DNA from 2 places in the Streptomyces sp. NPDC107581 genome. Region 1 is predicted to be linked to the other one. Evidence: riboswitches for the same ligand, from Rfam matches in the RefSeq annotation. Region 1 holds a riboswitch; the other holds the start of a gene.
The links. A riboswitch is a leader RNA that binds a small molecule or an ion and turns the genes downstream of it on or off. The one in region 1 is predicted to bind S-adenosylmethionine.

Region 1 (10,648 bases):
CAGCGGCTGCGGGAGCACGGGGTCCTCCGATGTGACCCTGAAGCTGGTCGCCGCCGACTACGGCGACTCCGCCGCCAACAGCTCGCAGAAGTACTGGGACAAGCTGGCCAAGGCGTACGAGGCCAAGCACTCCGGGGTGAAGGTCGAGGTCAGCGTCTACTCCTGGAACGACGTCGACCGCAAGGTCAAGGAGATGGTGGACGCCGGACACGCCCCCGACCTGGCCCAGATCGGCGCCTACGCCGACTACGCCGCCGCGGGCAAGCTCTACCAGGCCTCCGACCTGCTCTCCATCCGCACCCAGGCCGACCTGCTCTCCCCGCTCGCCGACGCGGGCCAGTGGAAGCACGTCCAGTACGGCATTCCGTTCGCCGCCTCCACCCGGGTGCTCTTCTACAACAAGACCCTGTTCGCCAAGGCCGGCATCACCCCGCCCACCACCTGGAGCGAGCTGGCGGCCGATGCGAAGGCGCTCAAGGACAAGGGCGTGAAGTTCCCCTACGCGCTGCCGCTCGGCCCCGAGGAGGCCCAGGCCGAGACCATGCAGTGGCTGCTGAGCGGCGGCAACGGCTACACCGACGACATCGGCACCTACACCATCGACTCCGCGCAGAACGTCCAGACCTTCACCTGGCTCAAGGACGAGCTGGTCGGCAAGGGGCTGACCGGTCCCGTCGCCCCCGGCAAGCTCAACCGCGCGGCCGCCTTCGCCGCCTTCGCCGACGGTCAGGTCGGCATGCTCAACGGGCATCCCACGCTGATCCAGCAGGCCGGGAAGAAGGGCGTGAAGTTCGGTGCGGTCCCGATGCCGGGCCGCAGCGGCAAGGCCAAGGCCTCCATGGGCGTCGCCGACTGGATGATGGGCTTCAAGCAGAACGGGCACGCCAAGCAGGTGGGCGACTTCCTCGACTTCGTCTACGAGCAGAAGAACGTGCTGGCCTTCTCCCGCGAGTACGGGCTGCTGCCGGTCACCGGTTCCGCGTCCAACGTCATGATCGACTCGGACTCGGCCCCGGACAAGGATCTGCACCCCTTCCTGGACCAGCTGCCGACCTCCGAGCTGTACCCGGTCGGCAAGACCTCCTGGGCGGCGGTCAGCGCGGCCGTGAAGAAGGACATCGGCGAGGCGGTCGCCCCCGACGGCAACCCCTCCGGCGTCCTGACCCGCCTGCAGGCGGCGGCCACGACGGCCGACAGCGGCGCGTCCTCCACCGGCTGACCGGCTGACCGGCTGACCGGCTGACCGGCGCCGGACCGGGCTGGGCTGATCCGGGCCGGGCTGAACCGGGCTGATCCGGCCCGGCCCGGACCGGGACAGCGGGTTGTCGGTGCCCGGCGCTACGGTTGCGCACATGGAACTGGGCAGCCGTGAACAGGCCATCCTCGCGCTGGAGCGCCGCGGCTTCGCCGGGCCCGGCGCGAAGGAGCGGGCGATACGCGAGGAGCTGGGCCTGGCCCCGGTGCGCTACTACCAGCTCCTCAACGCCCTGCTGGACGACGAGCGGGCACTGGCCCTGGACCCGGTGACGGTGAACCGCCTCCGCCGAGTACGGGAAACACGCCGCTCCGAGCGCTGAGGCCCCCTGCCCGAGCCGGCCGGGCCCGCCCGAGAGACATGGCGCGAGATCGACCGGGCGGTTGCCGTGGAGCCCACCGAGTCGGTTTTCGGTTCATGGGAGCCCACCGAGTCGGGTGGTGGGTGGGCGAGGCGGGGTCCAGGGGCGGAGCCCCTGGCGGGGTCTGGGGCGGAGCCCCTGGCGGCCACTGCGGCGCCGAGCCACTGGCAAGGTTTGGGGCGCAGCTCTTGGCGGGGTCTGGGGCGGAGCCCTTGGCGGGGCCGTAGATCCGGGAGTGGCTGGGCGCCCCGCTGGATACTGTCGGTGTATGGACCTTCTGCCGACCCCGGTGACCCAGCCCGGGCGGGACGGACTGCAAGCCCTGCTCGCCAACCCCCGCACCGCAGTGATCGGCCTCGATTTCGACGGCACGCTGGCCCCGATCGTCGCCGACCCCGAGCAGGCCCGCGCCCACCCCGACGCCGTCCCCGCCCTCGCCGCCCTCGCCCCCAAGGTGGCCTCCGTCGCCGTGATCACCGGCAGACCCGCCGCGGTCGCGGTCGGGCACGGCGGCTTCGCGGGCGTACCGGGCCTGGAACACCTCGTCGTCCTCGGCCACTACGGCGCCGAGCGCTGGGACGCGGCCACCGGCACCGTCACCGCACCCCCGCCCCACCCCGGCGTGGCCGCGGTACGCGCCGAGCTGCCGGGACTCCTGGACCGCATGGGCGCCCGGCACGGCGCGTGGATCGAGGAGAAGGGCCGGGCCATCGCCGTCCACACCCGCCGCGCGGACGATCCGCAGGCCGCCTTCGAGGCCCTGCGCGAACCCCTGGCCGACCTGGCCACCCGGCACGGTCTGATCGTCGAGCCCGGCCGGCTGGTCCTCGAACTGCGCCCGCCCGGCATGGACAAGGGCGTCGCCTTCCTCGACCACGTCCGCGCCACCGGCGCCGAGTCCGTCCTCTACGCCGGCGACGACCTCGGCGACCTCCCCGCCTACGCGGCCGTCGGCGAACTCCGCTCCGACGGCACCCCCGGCCTCCTGGTCTGCAGCGGCAGCTCGGAGGTCACGGAACTGGCGGAGCGGGCGGACGTGGTGACGGAGGGCCCACAGGGAGTCGTGGCCCTGCTCCGGACCCTGGCAGCACACATGCCCTGAGGCACCCGCCCCGGCTCACATCACCGGCTCCCCGGCGACCGCGACCGGTCACCCGGCGCCGTGCCCGCGCCCGGCCCCCGGGTCCACGCACCGGTTCCCCGGCGACCGCGACCGGTCGCCCGGCGCCGTGCCCGCGCCCGCCCCCGGGTCCACGCACCGGTTCCCCGGCGACCGCGACCGGTCGCCCGGCGCCGTGCCCGCGCCCGCCCCCGGGTCCACGCACCGGTTCCCCGGCGACCGCGACCGGTCACTCGGCGCCGTGCCCGCGCCCGGCCCCCGGGTCCACGCACCGGTTCCCCGGCGACCGCGACCGGTCGCCCGGCGCCGTGCCCGCGCCCGGCCCCCGGCCCACGCCACCACCCCCCCGGCGATCACCCGTCAAGCGCCCCCAGCTGATCCAGGAACCACTGCGTGGGCGGCAACGCGGTAGCGGCAGCCGCCAGCCTCTTCGAGCGCTCCGCCCGCTCGCCCCCCGCCATGCTCAGCGCAGCGTGCAGCGCATCCGCCGTCCCCGCGATGTCGTACGGATTCACCACGATCGCGTCCTCGCCCAGCTCCTCGTACGCCCCGGCCTCCCGCGACAGCACCAGCGCGCAGCCCTCGTCCGAGACGACCGGCACCTCCTTGGCGACCAGGTTCATGCCGTCCCGGATCGGGTTGACCAGCGCCACGTCCGCGAGCCGGTACGCGGCCAGGGACCGCGCGAAGTCGTCCTTGACGTGCAGCACGACCGGTGTCCAGCCCGGCGTGCCGAAGTGCGCGTTGATCTCCTCGGCCACCCGCTGCACCTCGGCCGTGTAGTCGCGGTAGACGGCGAGGTCCTGCCGGGAGGGGTAGGCGAAGGCGAGGTGGACCACCTGTTCGCGCCACTCGGGGTGGTCCTCCAGCAGCTGCCGGTAGGCCAGCAGGCCCCGCACGATGTTCTTGGACAGTTCGGTGCGGTCCACCCGGACGACGGTCCGGCGCCCCTCGCCGATCTCGTCCCGCAGCGCGGCCATCCGTTCGGTCACGTCCGTCCGGTGCGCCCGCTCCCGCAGGAAGTCCGCGTCCGCACCGAGGCCGTGCACCCCGATCCGGGTCCCGGAGGGGATGCCCGGCCCGAGCACGGCGTGACAGCAGTCGGTGAACGCGTCGGCCCACCGCTGGGTCAGGAACGCCGCCCGGTCCGCGCCCAGGATGCCGGTCAGCAGCTCGGCCGCGATGTCGTCGGGCAGCATGCGGAAGTAGTCCGGCGGGGCCCACGGGGTGTGCGAGAAGTGGCCGATGCGCAGGTCGGGACGGAGCCGGCGGAGCATCCGGGGGGCGAGCGCCAGGTGGTAGTCCTGGATCAGCACCGCCGCGCCGTCCGCCGCCTCCTCGGCCAGCGCCTCGGCGAAGGCCCGGTTGTAGGCCTCGTACGCCGCCCACTGCCGCCGGAACTCCGCGTCGAAGACCGGCTCCAGCGGGGTCTGGTACAGCATGTGGTGGACGAACCACAGCACCGAGTTGGCGATGCCGTTGTACGCGTCGGCGAACACCGCCGCGTCGATGTCGAGCATGCGCACGCGCTGTCCGCCGGTGTCCCCGGCCGGCAGCAGCCCGCCGTCCGCGCGCCGTACCGCCTCCCGGTCGCCGTCGCCGAGCGCGGCGCACACCCAGACCGCCCGGGCGTCCGGCCCGATGGCCGACAGACCCGAGACCAGCCCGCCGCCGCCGCGTCTGGCGCGCAGCGAGCCGCTGTCGAGGACCTCGTACGAAACCGGGCCGCGGTTGGACGCGACCAGCACCTCAGCACCGTGGGTGGAAGCCATACGCCTCAACCTAGCCCGGCCCCGAAACGCTCAAACGTACGGTCTGTACCAGAAGGGGGCTGTATACAGCCGATCTCGTGCGCCCCTTCAGGCGACCCGGCGGGCCGTGTACTCCGCGATCTCCGCCATCGGCGGACGCTCCTCGGTGTCCACCGAATAGGTGCGTGGCTCAAAGCCGTCCTCGCCCCGTTCGAACTGGGTGAGGGCGGGCCGCACGAGGTGGCCGCGGGCCAGCCGCAGCTGGGCCGTGCGGTAGATCGCCGCGGCCATCCGGCCCAGGGCCTGCCCGTCCTGGTGGCGGTGCTTGCGCACGCCGACGTCCACCTGGGCGAGGGCGTCCAGGCCCACCAGGTGCAGCGCGTCCACGAGCATGCCCAGCTCCACGCCGTAGCCCACCGGGAACGGCAGCTGTTCCAGCAGGGAGCGGCGGGCCGCGTACTCGCCGCCGAGCGGCTGGACGAATCCGGCCAGCTGCGGCCAGTGCATGTTCAGCAGCGGGCGGGCCATCAGCTCGGTCACCCGGCCGCCCTGTCCGGCCGCCGCGCCGAGCGGGCGGTCGTACATGGCCTTGACCAGGTCCACGCCCGGGTCGGTGAGCAGCGGGCCGGCGATCCCGCTGACGAAGTCGGAGGAGAACTCCTTCAGGTCGGCGTCGATGAAGCAGACGATGTCCCCGCTGGTCACCAGCAGGGAGCGCCACAGGACCTCGCCCTTGCCGGGGACGGCCGGAATGCGCGGGAGGATGTCGTCGCGGTGGACGACCCGGGCGCCCGCGGCGGCGGCGAGCTCGGCGGTGCGGTCGGTGGACCCGGAGTCGACGACGACGATCTCGTCGACCAGCGGGACCTGCTGCATGAGATCGTGTCGGATGACGGCGACGATGTCGCCGACCGTCTCCTCCTCGTTGAGCGCGGGCAGCACCACGGAGACCGACTGGCCCGTGCGCTGCTTGGCCGCCAGGATCTTGTGGAGCGGGCGATCGGTCACGGACCAGGAGCGGGTGGCCAGCCAGCGCTCGACTTCTTCCAGCACAGTCAGCGGCTCCTCACGTTGTCTCGCGGTTCGGACGACTATCTCAACTGTCCTGGCCTTCGGTTACAGTCTTGAACAACGCCGGTGACCATCGCATGTCGTGGGCCGCGGGCGCCGACAACCGAATACAGCTCATCCAGAGGGGCAGAGGGATACGGCCCGATGAAGCCCCGGCAACCCTCCAGCCGGTTTCTCGTCTTCCACGCGAGGCTCCCGGCTAGGGAAGGTGCCAAATCCGTCTCGCGGCGAGATGCGTCGTGAGGAAGATGAGGAGAAAGGGCCTCGCCTCCATGGCTGTGCAGACAGTTGCCACCACCAGCACTTCCACCGTAGACCTCGGGCCGGCCGCTGCCCTGAGCTGCCGCGAGTGCGGTCACCGGGTACCGCTCGGGCCCCTGTTCGCCTGCGAGGAGTGTTTCGGTCCGCTGGAGATCGCCTACGACTTCTCCGCCTACGACACCGAAGAGCTGCGCAAGCGGATCGAAGCCGGCCCCGCGAACATCTGGCGGTACGCGCCGCTGCTGCCCGTCCCCGCCGACGTGGCCGGCAAGCCCAACATCAACCCGGGCTGGACCAAGCTCGTCAAGGCCGACAACCTCGCGCGTGAGCTGGGCGTCACCGGCGGGCTGTACGTGAAGGACGACTCCGGGAACCCGACGCACTCCTTCAAGGACCGGGTGGTCGCCCAGGCGCTGGAGGCCGCGCGTGCCTTCGGCTTCACGACGCTCTCCTGCTCCTCCACGGGCAACCTGGCCGGTGCCGTCGGCGCCGCGGCCGCCCGGGCCGGCCTGCGCTCCTGCGTGTTCATCCCGCACGACCTGGAGCAGGGCAAGGTCGTCATGGCCGCGGTCTACGGCGGCGAGCTGGTCGGCATCGAGGGCAACTACGACGACGTGAACCGTTTCTGCTCCGAGCTGATCGGCGACCCGGCCGGCGAGGGCTGGGGCTTCGTCAACGTCAACCTGCGGCCGTACTACGCGGAGGGCTCGAAGACCCTGGCGTACGAGATCTGCGAGCAGCTCGGCTGGCGGCTCCCGGACCAGATCGTGGTCCCGATCGCCTCCGGCTCCCAGCTCACGAAGATCGACAAGGGCCTGCAGGAGCTGATCAAGCTCGGGCTGGTCGAGGACCGGCCGTACAAGATCTTCGGTGCGCAGGCCGAGGGCTGCTCGCCGGTGTCGACCGCGTTCAAGGCGGGCCACGACGTGGTCCGGCCGCAGAAGCCGAACACCATCGCCAAGTCCCTCGCCATCGGCAACCCGGCCGACGGGCCGTACGTGCTGGACATCGCCCGCCGCACGGGCGGTGCGGTGGAGGACGTGACCGACGCGCAGGTCGTCGACGCGATCAAGCTGCTGGCCCGTACCGAGGGCATCTTCGCCGAGACGGCGGGCGGTGTGACGGTCGGCGTGACGAAGAAGCTGATCGAGGACGGCGTGCTGGACCCGTCGCTCACCACGGTCGTCCTCAACACCGGCGACGGCCTCAAGACCCTCGACGCGGTGGCCGGCACGGGTCTCACCGCCACCATCCGCCCGACCCTGGACTCCTTCCGAGAGGCTGGCCTCGCATGAGCGTGACCGTTCGCATCCCCACCATCCTGCGCACCTACACCGGCGGCCGGGCCGAGGTCGCAGCCGACGGGGCGACCCTCGCCGAGGTCATCTCGGACCTGGAGAAGAACCACACGGGGATCGCCGCCCGGGTCCTGGACGACCAGGGCAAGCTGCGTCGTTTCGTCAATGTGTATGTCAATGACGACGACGTGCGCTTTGAGCAGGGCCTGGAGACGGTGACCCCCGACGGGGCCGGCGTCTCCATCATTCCGGCCGTTGCCGGCGGATGACCGAATGACCGATCATTACCTTCGGTAACCTCGGCTACCGATTGTTCACTGAATGGCCCCCTCCGTGAGAGAAACGGAGGGGGCCATTCAGTGTGATTGAGCGCGGTACAGTTGGGGAACGCGTTCCGGACCTGCGGGTCGCAGGCCCCGGATTTCACGCCGCGCGCCCGACAAGAAGTAGCCAAAGTAGGCGGGCTGTATGCGGCTTTTGCTCCCCTTTGCGTAGCCCGACTTGCCCTGAATTCAGCCGAATTTTAGGCAGATTCCGGACCGGGCTCGTCCAGAATTCTCGTCCGATTGACCTGTTGCAGACGGCAGTTGGACAGATACATTCAGCCGCGGTCGACGCGTTCCGGCGCACGCCCCCGACCAATGGGGGGTGAGGTCTGACCCGGGTCCGCGAAGTGTGGATCTGTGCAAGGGCCAGTAATAGGGGAGTTAGGCATGGCTCAGGGCACCGTCAAGTGGTTCAACGCGGAGAAGGGGTACGGCTTCATCGCGGTCGACGGTGGTGCGGACGTCTTCGTCCATTACAGCGCCATTCAGATGGACGGCTACCGCACCCTGGAAGAGGGCCAGCGGGTGGAGTTCGAGATCTCGCAGGGCCAGAAGGGCCCGCAGGCCGACATGGTTCGCCTCAGCGCCTGAACGTTTCTTGTGACGAAGGGCCCGCACCGGCACAGGGTGCGGGCCCTTCGTCGTGCCCGCCCGGTGTCCCTGCGGTGCCTGCACGGCGTCTGTCCTGCGTCCGCCCGGCGTCCGTCCTGCGTCCGACGGGCGTCCGTCCGGCGTCCGACCGGCGTCTGTCCTGCGTCCGACGGGCGTCCGTCCGGCGTCCGACCGGTGTGCACCCGGTGTTCGCCCGTGTTCGCCGGGGGCTGAGTACCCCCGCTGTACCCCGTGAGGCGCTTGCACTCGACCATGCCGAGTGCTAATCATTGCGTTAGCACTCTGAAGGTGAGAGTGACAACGAAGGACCGGGTCGGTGAGGCCCGCAGGCCGGGTGGGGCAAGGAACCACATGGCATGCGAGCCGTCCGTCGCGGGCGCGGGCGCGGTCCGAAGGAATCACCCCCAGTCCTGGAGGGACCACTTCACATGGCCAAGATCATCGCGTTCGACGAGGAGGCGCGGCGCGGCCTCGAGCGCGGCATGAACCAGCTCGCGGACGCCGTGAAGGTGACGCTCGGCCCCAAGGGCCGCAACGTCGTCCTCGAGAAGAAGTGGGGCGCCCCCACGATCACCAACGATGGTGTCTCCATCGCCAAGGAGATCGAGCTCGAGGACCCGTACGAGAAGATCGGCGCCGAGCTGGTCAAGGAAGTCGCCAAGAAGACGGACGACGTAGCCGGTGACGGCACGACGACCGCGACTGTCCTGGCCCAGGCCCTGGTCAAGGAAGGCCTGCGCAACGTCGCCGCCGGTGCCAACCCGATGGCCCTGAAGCGCGGTATCGAGAAGGCCGTCGAGGCCGTCTCCGCCGCCCTGCTGGAGCAGGCGAAGGACGTGGAGACCAAGGAGCAGATCGCCTCCACCGCGTCCATCTCCGCCGCCGACACCCAGATCGGCGAGCTGATCGCCGAGGCCATGGACAAGGTCGGCAAGGAAGGCGTCATCACCGTCGAGGAGAGCAACACCTTCGGTCTTGAGCTCGAGCTCACCGAGGGCATGCGCTTCGACAAGGGCTACATCTCCGCCTACTTCGCGACCGACATGGAGCGCATGGAGGCGTCGCTCGAGGACCCGTACATCCTCATCGCGAACTCCAAGATCTCCTCGGTCAAGGACCTGCTCCCGCTCCTGGAGAAGGTCATGCAGTCGGGCAAGCCGCTGCTGATCATCGCCGAGGACGTCGAGGGCGAGGCCCTGTCGACCCTGGTCGTCAACAAGATCCGCGGCACCTTCAAGTCCGTCGCCGTCAAGGCCCCGGGCTTCGGTGACCGCCGCAAGGCCATGCTCGGCGACATCGCCATCCTCACGGGCGGCGAGGTCATCTCCGAGGAGGTCGGCCTCAAGCTGGAGAACGCGACCCTGGACCTCCTGGGCCGCGCCCGCAAGGTCGTCATCACCAAGGACGAGACCACCATCGTCGACGGTGCCGGCTCCTCGGACCAGGTCGGCGGCCGGGTCAACCAGATCCGCGCCGAGATCGAGAACAGCGACTCGGACTACGACCGCGAGAAGCTGCAGGAGCGCCTGGCGAAGCTCGCCGGCGGTGTCGCGGTCATCAAGGCCGGTGCCGCCACCGAGGTGGAGCTCAAGGAGCGCAAGCACCGCATCGAGGACGCCGTCCGCAACGCCAAGGCCGCCGTCGAGGAGGGCATCGTCGCCGGTGGTGGCGTGGCCCTGCTCCAGGCTTCCTCGGTCTTCGAGAAGCTGGACCTGGAGGGTGACGAGGCGACCGGCGCCAACGCCGTGAAGCTCGCCCTGGAGGCCCCGCTGAAGCAGATCGCCGTCAACGGTGGTCTCGAGGGTGGCGTCGTCGTGGAGAAGGTGCGCAACCTGGCCGTCGGCCACGGTCTGAACGCCGCCACCGGCGAGTACGTCGACATGATCGCCGAGGGCATCATCGACCCGGCGAAGGTGACCCGCTCTGCCCTGCAGAACGCCGCCTCCATCGCCGCGCTGTTCCTCACCACCGAGGCCGTCATCGCCGACAAGCCGGAGAAGGCCGCCGCGGCCGCTCCGGGCGGCATGCCGGGCGGTGACATGGACTTCTGATCGACCTGACGGTTGATCGCCTGTCCTTCCGTTCCGAGGGCGGTGCTCCCATGCTTCTGGCTGGGGGTGCCGCCCTTGGGCGTTTTCAGTCGGCGTAGCGCTTGAGCGGTTCGGTGTCGAGGGTGATGGCCACCGGGGGCGGGAGTTCGACGGTGGCACCCCAGGGGTAGGACGGGGACTGCTGGTAGCGGCCGTCCTTGGGCTCGCTGTAGACGACGACGGTGTTGTTGTCGCGGTCGATGAGGAGGTAGACGGGGATCTCGGCTTCGGCGTAGCCGATGGGCTTGTCGACGCGGTCGCGCTGGTCGGTGTCGCGGTCGTGGGAGGTGATTTCCACGGCCATCAAGGCACCGTCGGGAATCGACCACTCGCCGTCCTCGGCGAAGTGATCCACGGGTGCCAGGAAACCGTCCGTGCGGGCGCGCCCCTTGCGGTAGGCCTCGGCCTTCACTCCCCGCTCCGGTGCGAGGTCCAGCTCCGGGCGCTGTTGCATGCACTGACGTAGCAGCCACATGAAGATCGACGTGTGCTTGCCGTCCGGC
Region 2 (10,648 bases), on a different contig from region 1:
ACCCCGAGATCGCCGCCCTCGAGCAGCTTGAGCACGCCGGTCACGGCGCCGCCATTGCGGGCAGCAAGGAGGCCGGCAAGTGAAGATCCAGGGTCGGATGTTCATCTGGCTGAGCGTCTTCATCCTGATCATGGCCATCGTGTATGGCGTGTGGTCGAAGGAGCCGGCCGGTACCACTGCACTCTTCCTGGCCTTCGGCCTGAGCGTCATGATCGGCTTCTACCTGGGCTTCACCGCCCGGCGGGTCGACGCGGGCGCGCAGGACGACAAGGAGGCCGACGTCGCGGACGACGCGGGCGAGCTGGGCTTCTTCAGCCCGCACAGCTGGCAGCCGCTCGCCCTGGGCGTCGGCGGCGCGCTGGCCTTCCTCGGTGTCGCGGTCGGCTGGTGGCTGCTGTACTTCTCGGCACCGATCATCATGATCGGCCTGTTCGGCTGGGTGTTCGAGTACTACCGCGGTGAGAACCGCACCCAGTAGCACGCACCGAACGCATCGGGAGCCCGGACACTCCGCAAGGAGGTCCGGGCTCCTCCTTTTGCCGGAGTGTCCGTCCCTCGTACGAGTTACGTGCCGCGCCAGTACGCTCTCCACCTCATAGCGTGATCGTATGAACCACACTCCGCGGACCCGCACCGTCGTCAGCTGTGCCTTGCTGGTGACCGCCCTCGGCGCGGGCGTCATCGGCTGCGGTTCGGACGGCAACCCCCTGTCGGCCAAGCCGTACGACGCAGCGGACCAGATCTCCTTCAGCGGCTCCACCGATGAGGGCAAGCCGGTCGACCCGGACAAGCCGCTGGAGGTCACCGCCAACAGCGATGACGACCGGATCACCGACGTCACCGCCCAGGACTCCACAGGACGCTATGTGGCGGGCGAACTCGCCGCCGACGGGAGTCGCTGGCACAGCACCTCCCCGCTGGCCGCCAACGCCCACTACACGGTCAGGGTGAGCACGGAGGACGACGACGGTGCGCCCGGCCGCAAGACCCTCACCTTCGACACCAGCAAGCCGACCACCCAGAAGCGCCTGAACGTCACCTTCGGGCCCGACGCGGGCCAGTACGGCGTCGGACAGCCCATCACCGCCCAACTGGACCAGCCGGTCAAGGACAAGGCGCAGCGGGCCGTCGTGGAGCGGGCCCTGAGGGTGGACTCCGCACCGGCCGTGCAGGGCTCCTGGTACTGGGTCAGCGACAAGGAACTCCACTACCGCCCCAAGGAGTACTGGCCCGCGCACGCCACGATCCAGGTGCACAGCAACCTGGACGGAGTCAAGATCAGCGACCGTCTGTGGGGCGGCAAGTCCAAGGCCCTGAAGATCACCATCGGCGACCGCATCGAGGCCGTCACGGACGCCGCCGCCCACCAGCTGACGTTCTACCAGAACGGCCAGCAGATCAATCAGATCCCCGTCACCACGGGCAAACCCGGCTTCGAGACCCGCAACGGCGTCAAGGTCGTCCTGGCCAAGCAGTACTTCGTACGGATGCGCGGCACCACCGTCGGCATCGCCGAGGGCAGCGCGGACTCCTACGACCTGCCGGTCTACTACGCCACCCGGGTGACCTGGTCCGGCGAGTACGTCCACGCCGCGCCCTGGTCCGTGGGCTCACAGGGCTCCGCGAACGTCAGCCACGGCTGCACGGGCATGAGCACCGGCAACGCCGAATGGTTCTTCGAGCACATCCACGAGGGCGACCTCGTCAGGGTCGTCAACTCCAACGGCGACCCGATGGAACCCTTCGGCAACGGCTTCGGCGACTGGAACGTCGACTGGAAGAAGTGGCGTACCGGCAGCGCCCTGGTGAACGGCACCCCGGACGGCCCCGCACCCCAGGACGCCCTGCGCCTGCAGCCGACGGCCCTGTGAGCGCCTGACGGGACGCGCACCCGGGAAGGGGCGCGGGGAACCGCGCGGACGGCCCCACCGGGCCGCGGCCGCGCACGATCCCCGTGCCCCGCCCCTCTAGGCGCTCAGCAAGCGCTTCTGACGGAGCAGGGAGGCCAGGGCAGCGGCGAACTCAACAGGGTCCACCGGCAGCGTCACAGCGGCGTCGGCACGGCTCCACGTAGCCAGCCACGCGTCCTGGGGCCGCCCCATCAACAGCAGCACAGGCGGGCAATTGAACACCTCGTCCTTGATCTGCCGGCACACCCCCATGCCCCCCATGGGCACGGCCTCACCGTCGAGCACGCACACATCGATGCCCCCCTCGGCCAACTCCCGCACGACCGCCTCAGGAGTCGCACACTCCACGAACTCGACCAGGGGCACATCGGGAGCCGGCCTGCGGCCGGAGGCCAGCCGCACCTGTTCCCGTGTGTTGGAGTCGTCGCTGTACACCAGCACCGTAGCGGTCGGCTGCATGCTTCCTCCGGGACGTCGGCGTCGTACGGACAGGGCCGTTTGGGGCGGATGTTACTCCCATGAACACCACGTCAACACCGGTTCGGCGGGCAGCAACACTCCGAACGGCACCCCCCGGAGTGAGGGCGGGATAAGCGACCGACATAATGTCGGTCGTGGCGACAGCAACGACAGTAGAAACCGGGCACGCGCACCCGTCGGTCAACCGGCCGAACCTCACCAGCGTCGGAACCATCATCTGGCTGAGTTCCGAGCTGATGTTCTTCGCGGCCCTCTTCGCGATGTACTTCACCCTGCGATCGGTGACGGGTCCGGCGCACTGGAAGCACATGGCCGAGGCGCTCAATGTGCCCTTCTCCGCGACGAACACCACGATCCTGGTGCTCTCCTCGCTCACCTGCCAGCTCGGCGTGTTCGCGGCCGAGCGCGGGGACGTGAAGAAGCTCCGTGGCTGGTTCATCCTCACCTTCATCATGGGTGCGATCTTCATCGGCGGTCAGATCTACGAGTACACGGAGCTGGTGAAGAAGGACGGGATCTCCCTGTCCTCCGACCCGTACGGCTCGGTGTTCTACCTGACCACCGGCTTCCACGGCATGCACGTGACGGGCGGCCTCATCGCCTTCCTGTTCGTTCTCGGCCGCACCTACGCGGCCAAGCGGTTCACTCACGAGCAGGCGACCGCGGCCATCGTCGTGTCCTACTACTGGCACTTCGTCGATGTGGTCTGGATCGGCCTCTTCGCCACGATCTACCTGATCAAGTAGCCGGGACCGTTCCCGCAATTCCACAAGCATCGACGCAGAAGATCCTGACACCGGGGTAATCCGTGAAAAAGCTCTCCGCACGACGACGCCATCCGCTGGCGGCGGTCGTCGTCCTACTCCTCGCGCTGGCGGCCACTGGGGGGCTGTACGCCGCGTTCGCGCCCGCGAGCAAGGCGCAGGCCGATGAAACCTCCCAGTCCCTGAAGATCCAGGAGGGCAAGAAGCTCTACGAGGTCGGCTGCGCCAGCTGCCACGGCATCGGTGGCCAGGGTTCCTCGGACGGCCCGAGCCTGATCGGCGTCGGCGCTGCGGCCGTGGACTTCCAGGTGGGTACCGGCCGTATGCCGGCCGCCACCTCGCAGGGCCCGCAGGTCGTGAAGAAGAAGAACATCTACACCCAGGACCAGATCAACCAGCTCGCCGCGTACGTCGCGTCGCTGGGCGCCGGTCCCGAGGTGCCGACGAAGCAGCAGTACGGCCCGGACGGCGCGGACATCGGCAAGGGTGGCGAACTCTTCCGCACCAACTGCGCCCAGTGCCACAACTTCACCGGCAAGGGTGGTGCCCTCACCAAGGGCAAGTTCGCACCGGACCTGACCGGCGTCGACCCGAAGCACATCTACGAGGCCATGCAGACGGGCCCGCAGAACATGCCGTCCTTCCCCGACACCACGCTGTCGGAGAAGAACAAGAAGGACATCATCGCGTACCTGCACGCGATCAACGGCAGCGAGACGGAGCAGCCGGGCGGAATGGATCTGGGCGGCATCGGGCCGGTCAGTGAAGGCCTGTTCGCGTGGATCTTCGGCCTCGGTGCCCTGATCGCGGTAGCCGTCTGGGTCGCCGCTCGGACCGCAAAGGCCAAGAAGTCATGAGTAGCCAAGACATTCCAGAAGAGAACCTGCCCGCTGAGCAGGGCCACGCGCACGGCGCCGTGAGCGTCGCGGACGAGGAGAACCCGTTCGCGGACCCGGGGCTGCCGCCTCACGAGCACCGGATCCAGGACATCGACGAGCGGGCCGCCAAGCGGTCCGAGCGCGTCGTCGCCCTGCTGTTCACGGTGTCGATGCTGGCCACCGTCGGCTTCATCGCCTCGTACGTGTCGATCCCGCACGACAAGTCGATCTTCGTCTTCCCGCTCGGACACATCAGCGCGCTGAACTTCGCGCTCGGTCTGACCCTGGGTACGGCGCTGTTCTGCATCGGCGCGGGCGCGGTCCACTGGGCCCGCACCCTGATGTCCGACGTCGAGGTCGCCGCCGAGCGTCACGCCATCGCGGCCTCTCCCGAGGTCCGTGCGCAGGTGCACGCGGACTTCAAGCAGGGCGCCAAGGAGTCGGCGCTCGGCCGCCGCAAGCTGATCCGCAACACGATGTTCGGCGCGCTGGCCCTGGTGCCGCTCTCCGGCGTCATGCTGCTGCGCGACCTCGGTCCGCTGCCCGGCACCTCGCTGCGCCACACGCTGTGGGCCAAGGGCAAGCTGCTCGTCAACATGAACACGAACCAGCCGCTGCGTCCCGAGGACGTCGCCGTCGGTTCGCTGACCTTCGCCAAGCCCGAGGGCCTGGAGGAGACCGACGAGGAGTTCCAGAACGAGATCGCCAAGGCGGCCCTGATGATCATCCGGCTGCAGCCGGACAACATCAAGGACAAGCGCGAGCTCCAGTGGTCGCACGAGGGCATCGTCGCGTTCTCGAAGATCTGCACCCACGTCGGCTGCCCGATCTCCCTGTACGAGCAGCAGACGCACCACGTGCTGTGCCCGTGCCACCAGTCCACCTTCGACCTCTCCGACGGTGCCCGAGTGATCTTCGGTCCCGCCGGTCACGCCCTGCCGCAGCTCCGCATCGGCGTGAACGACGAGGGTTACCTCCAGGCGCTCGGCGACTTCGAGGAGCCCGTCGGTCCTGCATTCTGGGAGCGCGGATGAGTACTGCAGCGAACGAAACGAATCCGTCTGCCGACGGCGCGGCGGGCCGCTCCCGCGGGAAGGCACCGGCCGGCGAGCGGATCGCCGACTGGGCGGACGGCCGGCTCGGGATCTACTCCCTGGCCAAGTCCAACATGCGCAAGATCTTCCCCGACCACTGGTCGTTCATGTTGGGCGAAGTCTGCATGTACAGCTTCCTCATCATCATCCTGACCGGTGTGTATCTGACGCTGTTCTTCCACCCGTCGATGAACGAGGTGGAGTACCACGGCAGCTACGTCCCGCTCCAGGGACAGCTGATGTCCGAGGCGTTCAACTCGACCCTGCACATCTCCTTCGACGTGCGCGGTGGCCTGCTCATCCGGCAGATCCACCACTGGGCCGCGCTGATCTTCCTCGCCGGCATGTTCGTGCACATGATGCGCGTGTTCTTCACCGGCGCGTTCCGCAAGCCGCGTGAGATCAACTGGCTGTTCGGCTTCCTGCTGTTCGTCCTCGGCATGTTCACCGGCTTCACCGGTTACTCGCTCCCGGACGACCTGCTCTCCGGCACCGGTGTCCGCTTCACCGAGGGCGCGATCCTGTCCATGCCGATCGTCGGCACGTACATCTCGTACTTCCTCTTCGGCGGGCAGTTCCCCGGCCACGACTTCGTCGCCCGGTTCTACTCGATCCACATCCTGCTGCTGCCGGGCATCATGCTCGGCCTGATGGTGGGCCACCTGATCCTGGTCTTCTACCACAAGCACACGCAGTTCGCGGGTCCCGGAAAGAGCGAGAAGAACGTCGTCGGCATGCCGCTGCTGCCGGTGTACATGGCCAAGGCGGGCGGCTTCTTCTTCCTGGTCTTCGGTGTGATCGCGGCCATCGCCGCGGTGACCCAGATCAACCCGATCTGGGCCATGGGTCCCTACCGTCCCGACCAGGTGTCCACCGGCGCCCAGCCCGACTGGTACATGGGCTTCGCCGAGGGTCTGGTCCGCTACATGCCGGGCTGGGAGATCAACTTCTGGGGTCACACGCTCGTCCTGGGCGTGTTCATCCCGCTGGTGCTCTTCGGCCTGGTCCTGGGCGTGATCGCGCTCTACCCGTTCATCGAGTCCTGGGTCACCGGCGACAAGAGCGAGCACCACATCCTGGACCGCCCGCGCAACGCCCCGACCCGTACCGCGTTCGGCGCGGCCTGGGTCACGGTGTACATGATCGGCCTGGTCGGTGGTGGCAACGACCTCATCGCCACCCACTTCCACCTGTCGATCAACGACGTGACCTGGTTCGTCCGGATCTTCTTCTTCGCCGGACCGGTCATCGCGTTCCTCATCACCAAGCGGATCTGCCTCGGCCTGCAGCGCCGCGACCGCGACAAGGTGCTGCACGGTCGTGAGACCGGCATCATCAAGCGCCTGCCGCACGGTGAGTTCATCGAGGTGCACGAGTCGCTCAGCCAGGAGCAGCTGCACACCCTCACGGCGCACCACCAGTACGAGCCGGCCGAGATCGGCCCGACGGTCGACGAGAACGGTGTCGAGCGGAAGGTGAAGGGGTCCGAGAAGCTGCGCGCCAAGCTCAGCAACGCCTACTACGGCGAGGACAACCAGATCCCGAAGCCCACTGCCGAGGAGTACAAGGAGATCACGAGCGGCCACGGCCACCACTGATCCCCGCGTCGCCACGCCACGCTGAAGGGCCCCGTCCGGCTTCCGGACGGGGCCCTTCGCCCTGTCCCGGGCTGGATAGGGTGGGATCACACTGTTCTGCCACGACACACAGGAGCGGCTGATGAGCGCTGTGACCCCCGCTGGAGGCGACACCGCGGCGGGCCGTTCCTGGCCCGCCCTGCTGAACGGGCTGCTGGACGGCCGGGACCTGTCCGCCGACGACACGGCCTGGGCGATGGACCTGATCATGCGCGGGGAGGCGACCGACGCGCAGATCGCCGGGTTCATGGTGGCCCTGCGGTCCAAGGGCGAGACGGTGGAGGAGATCACCGGTCTCGTGCGGACCATGTACGAGCACGCCAATGTGATCGAGGTGCCGGGGCCGGCCGTCGACATCGTCGGCACCGGCGGCGACGGCGCCAAGACGGTGAACATCTCCACGATGTCGTCGATCGTGGTCGCCGGCACCGGGGCGAAGGTGGTCAAGCACGGCAACCGCGCCGCGTCCTCCGCCTCCGGGTCCTCCGACGTCCTGGAGAAGCTCGGCATCAATCTGAACCTGACCCCGCAGCGGGTCGCCGAGGTCGCCGAAGAGGCCGGCATCACGATCTGCTTCGCGGTGAAGTTCCACCCGTCGCTGCGGTTCGTCGCCCCCGCGCGCGGCCAGCTGGGGATCCGTACGACCTTCAATGTCCTCGGTCCGCTCACCAATCCGGCCAAGGTGCGGGCCCAGGCCGTCGGGGTCGCCGACCCGCGCATGGCGCCGATCGTGGCCGGGGTCCTCGCCGAGCGCGGCAACTCCGCCCTGGTCTTCCGCGGGGACGACGGCCTGGACGAGCTGACCACCACGTCCACCTCCCGGGTGTGGGTGGTCCGGGACGGCAAGGTCACCGAGGAGAGCTTCGACCCGCGGGACGTCGGCCTCGACCTGGTGCCCGTGGAGGCCCTGCGCGGCGCCGACGCGTCGTACAACGCCGAGGTGGCGCGGCGCGTGCTGGACGGGGAGAAGGGGCCCGTCCGGGACGCGGTACTGCTGAACTCCGCGGCCGCGCTCGTCGCGCTGCGGCCGACGCGGGCGCCGCTGGCCGAGCAGCTCCGCTCCGGCATGGCCGAGGCGGCCGAGGCGATCGACTCGGGCGCGGCCAAGCGGGCACTGGAGCGCTGGGTCGCCGCCAGCAACCGGTAGCGGCACCGGTGGGGACGGTCGCCGCCGCGGCGGATGCCCAGGATCCGCATCCCGGAATCCGGACAGAAGTTGCGCGGCGGCGATCAGCTCGACTACTTTCCTGATCAGGTCATGAGTGACAGCCAAGAGGCCCCGGCCGGCTGTCCGGCAACCCTCCGTCCGTGGCGGGGTGCCCCGGGTGAAGACCAGGTCGTAGGCAGCGAGGTCTACGGCAAGCGCGGACCCCTCGTACACCAGGGGTCCTGGTCCTCGAGGGAGCCTTCCGTGAGCAAGCGAATGCGATAGGGCGTAGAGCCCCGCCTCCGCATCCCCCTTTTCACCCGCCTCCGTGCTTGAGCCACGTCCGCTCGCACGGCGGTTCGCCCTTGCCTCTCACGGGAGTTCGCCATGTCCGTCTTCACCGCTGCCGCCGATCAGTCCGTCTGCCGCGACACCTCGCAGCCCCTGCCCGTTCTGGGCCGGGATGTCACCGTCCCGCTCGTGACGGGCGGCGAAGTCACCTACGCCGCGCTCGACTACGCGGCCAGCGCCCCCGCCCTCCAGCGCGTCTGGGACGACGTGGCGGCCTACGCGCCGTACTACGGCAGCGTCCACCGCGGCGCCGGCTACCTCTCGCAGCTCTCCACCGACCTCTTCGAGAACGCCCGCAGGACGGTCGCCGAGTTCCTCGACTGCCGCGCGGCCGACCAGGTGATCTTCACCCGGTCGACCACGGACTCCCTGAACCTGCTCGCCCGCGCGCTCCCCGCCGACTGCCAGGTCTTCGTCTTCGAGACCGAGCACCACGCCTCCCTGCTGCCCTGGCAGGACGCCCGCGTCACCTTCCTCGACGCCCCGCGCACCCCCGAGCAGGCCGTCCGGACCCTGGAGCGGGCGCTGGCCGACCGCGCACCCCACGGCCCGGCCCTGGTCTGCGTCACCGGCGCCTCCAACGTCACCGGCGAGCTGTGGCCCGTGCGCGAGCTGGCCGCCGCCGCCCACGCGCACGGTGCCCGGATCGTCCTGGACGCCGCCCAGCTGGCCCCGCACCACCCGGTGTCGCTCCAGGACCTGGACGTGGACTGGGTCGCCTTCTCCGGCCACAAGCTCTACGCGCCCTTCGGCTCCGGCGTCCTGGCCGGCCGCGCCGACTGGCTGGTCGCGGCCGAGCCGTACCTCGCGGGCGGCGGCGCCAGCCGCAAGGTCACCCGGCGCGAGGACGGGGGAGTGGCCGTGGAGTGGCACGAGACGGCGGCCCGCCACGAGGCCGGCTCCCCGAACGTCATCGGCGCCTACTCCATCGCCTCCGCCTGCAAGGCGCTCACGGAAGCCGGTTTCGAGACCCTCGTCGCCCGCGAGCAGCACCTGATCTCCCGGGTCCGCGAGGGCCTGGCCACGGTCCCCGAGGTCAGGATCCTCTCCCTCTTCGGCGACGAGGCACCGCGCGTCGGCGTGATCAGCTTCGTGGTGGACGGCTGGAACAGCTCCCACTTCGCCGCCGCGCTCTCCGCCGAGTACGGCATCGGCGTCCGCGACGGCCTCTTCTGCGCCCACCCGCTGGTGCGCACCCTGCTGGGCTCCGGCCCCGGGGCCCAGGGCGAGTGCGGCGCCCCCGAGGCCGCGCCCGGCGAGAAGTCCCTGAACGCCATCCGGGTCAGCTTCGGCGCGGGCACCCCGGACGAGCACGTCGAGCGGTTCGTGGGCGCCGTACGGGAACTGGTCGCGGACGGCGCCAAGTGGCAGTACCGCACGGAGGACGGCCGCTGCGTCCCGGCCGTGTGAGGCCGGCCCGAGGACGAGAAGGGGCGCGGGGAACCGCGCGACAGGCCACGGACGGCCCCGGTCGCGCACGGACCGCGCCCTGCGGACGCCCGGGCGGTCTTCGGACGATCAGTTGTCCAGCCCGATGGAGAACGCCGCCTCCAGGTCGTGCTGCGAGTACGTGCGGAAGGCGACGTGCGTGTCCGTGGCCTCGACACCGGGGATCTTGCTGATGTGCCCCGGGATCACGTCGGCCAGATCCTCGTGCTGCCGTACCCGGACCATGGCGATCAGGTCGTACGTGCCGGTGACGGAGAAGACCTCGCTGACGGACTCCAGCGAGGCGATCTGCTCCGCGATCTCGGGGATCCGGTCCACGCTGGTCTTGATCAGGACGATCGCGGTGATCACGACGGGTTCTCTCCCTCGGGTGCCGGAACCGGTGCGGACTTCACTCTAGTCGCCCGTACGTCTCCCACCACCGCCGTTGCGGGGCGGCCCGTCGGCCCCCGCTTCCTTCCGTAGCGCGCCCACGCGTAGCCGAAGCCCACGCAGAAGCCCACCAGGTGGGCGAGGTACGCCACCCCGGGCCCCTGGCCCGCCCGGCCCGCCGCGAGCCACTGCAGGGCGGCCCAGAAGGGCAGTACGACCCAGGCGGGGAACCGCATCGGCAGGAAGAACAGGAAGGGGAGGAGACTGGTGACACGGGCGTGGGGGAACAGGTACAGGAACGCACCGAGGACCGCCGAGATCGCCCCGGAGGCGCCCACCAGCGACTGCTCGGAGGCGCTGTTGGCGGCCGCGTAGCCGAGCAGGGCCAGGTAGCCGCAGCCGATGTAGAAGAGGGTGAACTCCACCCGGCCCATCCGTTCCTCGGTCATCACCCCGAAGACGAAGAGGAAGAGCATGTTGCCGAGCAGATGCACCCAGCTGCCGTGCACGAACAGGGCGGTGGCCGGGGTCAGTGCCTCGCGGGCGGGCTTGTCGAACAGCTCGGC

Region 2: linked by a shared signal. The riboswitch ahead of ACZ7P3_RS18265 (aminotransferase class V-fold PLP-dependent enzyme) and the one ahead of thrC (threonine synthase) in region 1 are both predicted to bind S-adenosylmethionine.

Annotation. Positions count from the first base shown of each region.
Region 1 is NZ_JBVKBH010000009.1:211,559-222,206, reverse strand. Features, by position in the region: gene ACZ7P3_RS24315 (extracellular solute-binding protein) at 1-1,219, shown strand, start outside; gene ACZ7P3_RS24310 (DUF3263 domain-containing protein) at 1,353-1,577, shown strand; gene otsB (trehalose-phosphatase) at 1,885-2,718, shown strand; gene ACZ7P3_RS24300 (alpha,alpha-trehalose-phosphate synthase (UDP-forming)) at 3,090-4,508, opposite strand; gene ACZ7P3_RS24295 (glucosyl-3-phosphoglycerate synthase) at 4,596-5,540, opposite strand; SAM riboswitch class I at 5,670-5,813, shown strand; gene thrC (threonine synthase) at 5,831-7,114, shown strand; gene ACZ7P3_RS24285 (MoaD/ThiS family protein) at 7,111-7,386, shown strand; gene ACZ7P3_RS24280 (cold-shock protein) at 7,831-8,034, shown strand; gene groL (chaperonin GroEL) at 8,484-10,106, shown strand; gene ACZ7P3_RS24270 (Uma2 family endonuclease) at 10,192-10,648, opposite strand, start outside.
Region 2 is NZ_JBVKBH010000006.1:460,230-470,877, reverse strand. Features, by position in the region: gene ctaD (aa3-type cytochrome oxidase subunit I) at 1-83, shown strand, start outside; gene ACZ7P3_RS18305 (cytochrome c oxidase subunit 4) at 80-478, shown strand; gene ACZ7P3_RS18300 (L,D-transpeptidase) at 609-1,871, shown strand; gene ACZ7P3_RS18295 (response regulator) at 1,968-2,369, opposite strand; gene ctaE (aa3-type cytochrome oxidase subunit III) at 2,516-3,136, shown strand; gene qcrC (cytochrome bc1 complex diheme cytochrome c subunit) at 3,199-4,011, shown strand; gene qcrA (cytochrome bc1 complex Rieske iron-sulfur subunit) at 4,008-5,066, shown strand; gene qcrB (cytochrome bc1 complex cytochrome b subunit) at 5,063-6,724, shown strand; gene trpD (anthranilate phosphoribosyltransferase) at 6,846-7,910, shown strand; SAM riboswitch class IV at 8,018-8,134, shown strand; gene ACZ7P3_RS18265 (aminotransferase class V-fold PLP-dependent enzyme) at 8,298-9,671, shown strand; gene ACZ7P3_RS18260 (Lrp/AsnC family transcriptional regulator) at 9,780-10,061, opposite strand; gene ACZ7P3_RS18255 (rhomboid family intramembrane serine protease) at 10,058-10,648, opposite strand, start outside.